2 regions of the Belliella baltica DSM 15883 genome follow, and region 2 is predicted to be linked to the other one. Evidence: riboswitches for the same ligand, from Rfam matches in the RefSeq annotation. Region 2 holds a riboswitch; the other holds the start of a gene.
The links. Region 2 has a riboswitch for S-adenosylmethionine ahead of BELBA_RS09650 (trans-sulfuration enzyme family protein). Riboswitches for the same ligand answer to the same signal wherever they lie in the genome.
Positions count from the first base shown of each region.

Region 1: another riboswitch for S-adenosylmethionine. It lies ahead of BELBA_RS17315 (homocysteine S-methyltransferase family protein); the one in region 2 lies ahead of BELBA_RS09650 (trans-sulfuration enzyme family protein).

Region 1 is NC_018010.1:3,818,918-3,823,212, reverse strand. It holds gene BELBA_RS17325 (PAS domain S-box protein) at 1-338, shown strand, start outside; gene BELBA_RS17320 (hypothetical protein) at 400-1,704, shown strand; SAM riboswitch class I at 1,839-1,941, shown strand; gene BELBA_RS17315 (homocysteine S-methyltransferase family protein) at 2,014-3,057, shown strand; gene metH (methionine synthase) at 3,050-4,295, shown strand, end outside.
Region 2 is NC_018010.1:2,085,095-2,089,389, forward strand. It holds gene BELBA_RS09640 (M24 family metallopeptidase) at 1-584, opposite strand, end outside; gene BELBA_RS09645 (DUF2911 domain-containing protein) at 808-1,389, shown strand; gene BELBA_RS09650 (trans-sulfuration enzyme family protein) at 1,538-2,707, opposite strand; SAM riboswitch class I at 2,916-3,019, opposite strand; gene pth (aminoacyl-tRNA hydrolase) at 3,200-3,760, opposite strand; gene BELBA_RS09660 (50S ribosomal protein L25/general stress protein Ctc) at 3,873-4,295, opposite strand, start outside.

The DNA of each region.
Region 1 (4,295 bases), 1.7 Mb from region 2:
ATCAGATTATGATCAAGAAGTTTTTGAATAAATGGGGAGTAAAAGAAGTGGTCATGGCAAATGATGGAAATGAAGCAATAGAAGCGCTTGAAGGCAAAGAGTTTAATTTGATTCTTCTCGATCTTCAAATGCCAGAAAAGGACGGGTACGAAGTTGGTAGATACATTCGAGCACATGATGATGAAAAAATCAGAACGCTTCCCATTATTGCATTGACGGCATCTTCCTTGCTAGAGGTCAAAGATCAAATTGATGCTGTTGGGATGAATGACTACATTCCAAAGCCATTCAATCCTGATAATCTTTATGCAAAAATTATAAAATATATTCAAGCCTAGACAGATTGTAATCGTTTTTACTTGGGTTATTTCAATTAATTTTACAGCTCAAAACTTATTTATGAGAATTTCCATTCTTCTATTTCTTGTTTTCTTTTGTACTTTATCTTTTGCTCAAAGTAATAAAGGAAATAGATCTACAATCTATGCTACTTACGGCAGAACAGGTGCCAATATGCGCTTATTCAACGAGATGTTAGCAAATAAAGGATTGACTCCCATGAGAAATGGATATTCAAATTTGGGTTTAGGGTACCAAACCAGATACAATGATTTTATTTTGGGTTTCGAATTGTATCAAAACGCAGGAATGAAGTCAACTTTTAATGGTTATGATTTGGACTACAGAACTACTCGGGCATTGTTAAATGTAGGCTATTCTTTGACAGAGGAAGGTAGTTTTCAATTCATTCATTATATGTCTGTAGGATCAGGATTTTTAAATTTTCAAATGCTAAAAGAAAATCCTGCTGAAACTGTCAATCAATTTTTGCAAAACCCTGCTCATGGTTTTGTCTTAAGAGACGGGAATATTCATAAGGGCAGTCGATATTTTACAGGTTTATTAACTGAAATTGGATTTCAGGCGTCATTAGACGTAGAGATCCCAGGCCGCGAAGAGGTGCTTGAGATTATGACAAAATTCGGTTATGCTTTTAGCCCCTTTGAAAACTCATGGGAGCTGAATGGAATTCAATTTGATAATGCGCAAAGTGGTGCATTTATTAGAGCAGGTGTTGGGATTTCTCTACCTGATCATAATTTCTTTTATAAAGATGCCTCTTTAGGAATTCACTTGATCAGTGGCCTTCATTTTACAAGTCCAGATCAATTCAATACAATTCTTGAACAAAATGGACTTGAGCCTTTTGAAGAAAAGCCTAATAATTGGGGAGTTAAAATTTTGGGAGAAAGTAAAGGCATACTTTATGGAGCTGATATTTATAACGTTTCATTACAAGGTGGTGCAAATGGATTTTCATCACAGACTTTAAATAGTGTAAGACTTTACGGGAATTTTGGAAGAAAATTTTTCGAAAGAAAAAATCTTGAGTTGGGAGGTGTAGCGGGTATTGGGTATGCTAATTTGAGATATTCATTGATTAACAATTCCAAACCAGATTTTCCTTTGCTTTTTGAAGAGCCAGATTTTGATGGTTATTTAAGAAAATCTGGAATGATGGCCAAGCCTGAAATCTATATCATGTATGCTGTTCCTTTTAGTTCTGAAAGAGGAATTAATTTAGTCTTTGGTATTCAGGGAGGTTATGAAGCTCCTCTGAGCAGGTTTAGATTATTAGATACTCCCATGTATAAATACATGGCAAACCCATATTTACATTTTTCTGTTGGTATCAGACCTTAATTTATTAGAGATATTCTTCCAATTTTATTATTGATAGTACCGTTTTTTATTCAATTCATTATTGAATTATACTTTTTGACAAACAATTTTTGAAAATATGAATATAATTAAATTATAGAACTTACCTTTGAGATTGCTTATCGAGAAAGACCGAGGGAAGGGCCCTGCGACGTCTTAGCAACCTGAATCAACAAGGTGCTAACTCCCATTCTGAAGTAGAACAGAAATAGATGAGCGGTAGATTAGATTAACAGTCTTTTTTCTTCCGGTTCTTGCTCGAATAAGTTTTTTGAAAAGATATAGAGCAAAATGAATAGAACCAAGCTACTTCTCACCCAATCAAAGAAAAGGATCTTAATTCTGGATGGAGCCATGGGCACCATGATTCAGCGATATAAGCTGACAGAGGAAGATTTTAGAACTCCTGAGCTAAAAGATTACCCTAAGCCGCTCAAAGGAAATAATGACTTACTTTCACTTAGCAGACCTGATATAATCAAAGCTATTCATGCTGCATATTTGGAGGTTGGAGCTGATATTATTGAGACTAATACATTTAGCGGAACTACGATAGCGCAGGCAGATTATGGCTTAGAACGACTTGCTTATCAAATTAATTTCCAATCAGCAAAAATCGCAAAGGAAGTTGCTTTAGAATATTCTCAAAAAACACCAGATAAACCCAGATTCGTAGCTGGAGCAGTAGGCCCTACCAATAGAACAGCATCTATTTCGCCGGATGTTAATGATCCTGGTTACAGAGCTGTTTCTTTTGATGATCTAGCCTTAGCCTATAAGGAACAGGTAGAAGGCTTATTGGACGGAGGTTCAGACATCATCTTGGTCGAAACCATATTTGATACACTCAATGCCAAAGCAGCGATTTATGCCATTCAAGAAGTATTCGAAGAGAGAGGTTTACCAATAGATCCACTAGAAGGTGGTATTCCTGTGATGATTTCAGGAACCATTACAGATGCATCAGGGAGAACACTTTCAGGACAGACTACAGAAGCATTTTTGATTTCTGTTTCGCATATCCCACTTTTTAGTATAGGTCTTAATTGTGCTTTGGGGGCAAAAGAGCTCCGTCCATATTTAAAAGTACTCTCAGAAAACGCTCCTTTCAATATCAGTGCCTATCCAAATGCTGGTTTACCGAATGAGTTTGGTCAATATGATCAGGATTCAGAAGAAATGTCAATTCAAGTAGAGGAGTTTCTTAAGGATGGATTGATTAATATTTTGGGAGGCTGTTGTGGAACCACACCTGATCATATTGCAGCTTTAGCCAAAACAGCTGCCAAATACAGCCCAAGAAAATTAGAATTTGTAAACGAATCAGATGACTAAGATAAAAAATAAAGGTGTGATGAAGCTTTCGGGATTGGAGCCTTTGATTTTCACTCCCGAAATCAATTTCGTCAATATCGGTGAACGAACCAATGTAACTGGATCAAAGAAATTTGCTCGATTGATTTTAAATGGGCAATACGATGAAGCTTTGGAAGTAGCACTTGACCAGGTTCGAGGAGGAGCACAAATACTGGATGTGTGCATGGACGAAGGGATGCTTGACGGTGTAGCTGCGATGCAAAGATTTCTTAATTTGATAGCGTCAGAACCAGAAATCAGCCGTATTCCGATTATGATTGATAGTAGTCGGTGGGAGATTATATTGGCTGGACTGAAGTGTATTCAAGGCAAAGGAATTGTAAATTCGATCAGTCTAAAAAACGGTGAGCAAGAATTTATTCAGCAAGCCAAAACTATCAAAAAATTTGGTGCTGCTGTTGTCGTCATGGCCTTTGATGAAGATGGACAAGCGGATACTTATCAGCGAAGAATCGATATTTGTAAGCGCAGTTATGACATCCTAGTTGATGTAGTCAAATTCAACCCTGAGGATATTATTTTTGACCCGAATATTTTTCCTGTGGCTACAGGGATGGACGAACATAGAAAAAATGCTATCGACTTTTTTCATGCCACCCAATGGATCAAGCAAAATCTCCCAGGGGCTAAAGTCAGTGGAGGTGTGAGCAATGTGAGCTTTTCTTTCAGAGGGAATAATCCTGTGAGAGAAGCCATGCATGCTTCTTTTCTATATCACGCGATTCGTCATGGAATGGACATGGGCATTGTCAATCCTACAATGTTGGAGATTTATGATGATATACCAAAAGATCTATTGGAAAAGGTGGAGGATGTACTTTTTGATAGAAATGACGAGGCTACAGAAACATTATTGAATTTTGCCGAAACGGTAAAAGCTACTGACAAAAAGGAGGTGGCTACAGAAGCTTGGAGGGAAGAAGCTGTTGCCAAAAGGATAGAACATGCCTTGGTAAAAGGAATCATAGATCACATTATCGATGATACTGAAGCAGCTCGAATTGAGTTGAAAAATCCACTCAAGGTGATTGAAGGTCCTTTAATGGATGGGATGAATGTAGTAGGAGATCTTTTTGGTGAGGGGAAAATGTTCCTTCCTCAAGTAGTAAAGTCTGCCAGAGTGATGAAAAAAGCAGTGGCTTACTTGGAGCCCTTTATGCCTCAAATAGGTGATTCAGATTATAGCGAAGAGCAAA
Region 2 (4,295 bases):
AATTCATAAACTAGTTCATCGGAGGAAATAAGCTTGCCTGCTTGCTCTCCAAGTGCTTCTTCTAAAGCTTTTCTTTGTGTATAACTCAGTCCATCTGCAAGTTCATTTTCAGCAGAACTATTGACTGCAATGGTGCTGAAATTTTGAGTTTTGATAAATGCTGCAGCTTGATAAATGGCTGAAGCGCCTCTTTCTACTGGAATCACTTCATCATGAATTTTGAGATCTGCCAAAGCTGTAGCTTCGCCTACGGGTGAAAATACAGTGGATTTGATTCCGTTTCCAGATTTGTGAAAAAGAAAGACAGCCGTTCCTCCAGCATTTTCCCCACCTACATGATGTGCGATAGGATCATTGTTGTTCTCTCTACAAATGATCGCCCAAGCATCTACACTAGCAGCTTCCATGGCTTGAGGAAGGAGTTTCTGTAGCCTTTCTTTTCTGATTTCAGGCCAAGGACTAGGTCCTGCAAATGGATTTTCGAAATTAGATTTTGTAGAAATTTTCTCCTGGCAAGAGCTCAAAGAGAATAAAATAAATAATACAAACAAGAATGATTTCAATGCATTAAATAAGTGCTTCATATATTTTTAAGTTGATCAATTGTTCAGCAATCTTGAAATTAAGAAGAATAAAACTAAATGTAAAATACTTTTTTCCAGTTAAGTTTTTGATTCACTTTGGTTTTTTAAATGAAAAAATGAGTTTTATAGCTGAAGAATCGGGAGTAATATGTTGATTTAAGATTTCTCATCTTGACTTCAAGAAAAATTCTTTAAATTCGAATTCGAAAAAAATCAAAACCATATGAAAAAATCAAATGCTTGGATGATTGCCATTCTATTGGCTGGATCAATTACCTTTTACGGATGCGGTGGAGAGAGCAAAACAGAGGAGGAAACAACCACAGAAATGGAAGGAATGGAGGAAGTTGCACCTGTTGAAGAACGTGCAAGTCCATTAAGAACTACCGAAGGTACTGTAGGTGACAATGTGAATTTAAGTGTTCAGTACGGTGCACCTTCTGTAAAAGGCAGAGTTTTGTGGGGAGATCTGGTTCCTTACAATGAAGTTTGGAGAACAGGGGCAAATGAAGCTACTTTTGTTGAATTTGGCTCAGATATAATAGTAGAAGGTTCCGTGCTTCCAGCTGGTAAATACTCTTTATTTACTATTCCTAAAGAGTCAGGTAAATGGACTGTGATTTTCAATTCTGAATGGGATTTAGAACATGGACATTTTCAATACAAAGAAGAATTCGATGTGCTTAGAGTAGAATCTACACCTACTTGGGTAGAAGAAAGCCAAGAGCAACTTTCTATTTCTGTCGAAGCTCCCGGAATTGTGGTGAAGTGGGAAAAACTAGTGTTGCCAATCGTAATTGGATAAAATAAAGTAGTTACTGATTGATTGAGAGATTAGTTGAACAGTAAGTTTCAATCAATAAGTTAGGAGGGAAGAGTATCTGATGCTCTTCCCTTTTATTTAGTTGACCTAATAGGTTTTCAAAACCTATTAGGTCTTTTCTTCTTACAGATCATCTCGACTTTTCCAATGCACGCTCTACATCTTTGATGATGTCCTCTTGGTGTTCGAGGCCTACAGAAAGTCTGATCAGTCCATCGCTGATCCCTACTTTTTCACGCTCCTCTTCAGTGAGTTTGCTATGGGTAGTGGAGGCTGGATGCGTGATAATACTTCTACTGTCTCCCAGATTTGCTGTTACAGAAATCATTTGCAATTGATCGATAAATTTTTGAGCTCTTGAGATTCCGCCTTTTAGAGTTAGTGTAATGATTCCTCCTCCATGCTTCATCTGCTTTTTGGCCAAATCATATTGCGGATGAGATTTAAGAAATGGATATTTCACAAAATCCAAGTCAGTGCTATCTTGGAAATACTTAGCTACAGCAAGGGCGTTTTCACAATGTCTATCCATCCTGACAGCCAAGGTTTCCATACTTTTTGCAAGAATCCAAGCGTTGAATGGAGATATAGATGGCCCAGTATGTCGGGCAAAAAATTGTACCTCTTGGATCAATTCTTTTTTTCCAAGAATCAAACCACCCAAAACCCTTCCTTGTCCATCAATGAATTTGGTCGCTGAGTGTGTTACGATATGTGCTCCCCATTTGGCTGGTTGCTGAAGGTATGGCGTTGCGAAGCAATTGTCCACTACAAGGATCAAATTATGTGCTGCTGCAAACTGTCCTACCCATTCCAAATCTATGATCTCCAAGCCTGGGTTAGAAGGTGTTTCGATAAAGAGCATTTTGGTATTGGGTTGTACTAATTTTTCCCAATTGGAGATGTCAGAGATATCTCCATAAGTAGAACTAATCCCCCATTTTGGAAATACTCTAGTCAAAAGTTGATGTGTAGAGCCGAATAGCGAGCGAGAAGCTAAAATATGATCGCCCTGCTGCAACAGTGCCGCCATGCTTCCAAACATTGCTGCCATTCCTGAGGCAGTTGCTATACCATCCTCAGTACCTTCTGCTGCACATACTTTATCAATAAGTTCAGACGAGTTTGGGTTAGCATATCGAGAATAAATATTCCCTTGAATTTCTTCTGCAAACATGGCTCTGGCCTCCTCTGCGGAATCGAAAGTGAAACTTGAAGTTAAATATAGTGGTGCAGAATGTTCTCTTTGATTTGATTTGGATGCGTTAATTCTTATTGCATCAGTTTCGAAATGGGACATTTTGTATTGGTTAACTGTGGAATAGTTATTAGGGACAGGGACAAGAAATTTGAGAATATGAAATAGCTATGGTGTAGTAGAGATACGATTGAAATAAAGTGAATATAATGGAAAGATATCGTGGTATATGGTAATTCTATTCACATTTTTGAGAATGTAAATGGATTTAAAAGAATAAGGATACCATTTGTAAATTTGCATAACATCTAACTTATAGTTCCCACATTGGGCAGGTTTTGGCACCTTTCAGCTGGGATGTGATGGTTGCCAGAGGGTCACAGAGCCTGTTCTCTCACCTCTTCTTTATAAATCAGTAAACTGAATTGCTACAAAGTAAAGCCCTAAATCTTAAAATTCAAAAAATTGACCTCGCAGATTTCTATCTAATTTTAGATTTAAGAAGGTAGATTTTAGATTTGATGAAACTATCCCTGATTTTGCAGATGGATTATTTTTAAATCTAAAATCAGAAAAATAATATCTTAAATCTCTTCATTCATTAAACTGCATCATGGTCATATTGATACCAATTGTGCAAAAAGATATGATCATTTCAACTGCTTTATCCATAAATATTGGAAGTTCCTCAATCTCTTTTGCTGTCCAACGTCCCAAGACATAGTCCACTTGCCGTCCTTTTGGAAAATCGTCACCTATTCCAAATTTTAATCTTGGGTAATCTTGACCTCCTGTCAATTCTTCAATATTTTTTAGTCCATTATGACCTGCTGCTGATCCTTTGCCTCGCATTCTCAACTTCCCAAACGGTAGCGCAACATCATCAACAATAACCAAAATATTTTCTTTAGGAATATTTAATTCTTTCATCCAGTAGTTTACAGCCTTTCCACTGAGATTCATGTAGGTTGTTGGTTTGATCAGATAAAATTGTCTGCCTTTGAATTTGAACTCAGTGGTAAATGCCAAACGCCCACTTTTCCATGAAACCCCCTGTTTATCTGCTAATCTATCTAAAGTTAGGAAACCTACATTGTGTCGCGTCAATTCATATTCAGGGCCGATGTTTCCCAATCCAACTATTAAGTATTTCATTTTATTGTACCTAAATCTACTTTATACCTGATTTCTACAAAATTGTGAGTAAAAAAATAAAAAATCCTGCTCGCGAACAAGCAGGATTTTACAATATTCAAGAAAGCCGTGATTATTCAGCTTTTTTACCTCTAAGTGCTCTTGGAATACCGATCGTAGCGATAGATACATTAGGGCTTGTCAAAATTTCGAAACCTTCTACAGAAAGCTCACTTACTTTAACAGACTTGCCTAAGTCAAGATGAGAAATGTCAACAGGGATTCTGTCAGGAAGATTTGAAGCCAATCCTTTTACTTTCAAGGTTCTAGCTTTCATTTCTAATTTACCCCCTTTGATGATACCTGGAGAAGTACCCATGATTTCAACAGGGATATCCATTTTGATCTCTTTGTTTTCAGTATACGCTAAGAAGTCAGCGTGAAGCAATACCTCAGATACTGGGTGGAATTGCGCTTCTCTCAAGATCGCTTTTACCTTAGTACCTTCGATGTTCAAGTCTACCATGTGAACATCAGGAGTGTAGATCAAGTCTCT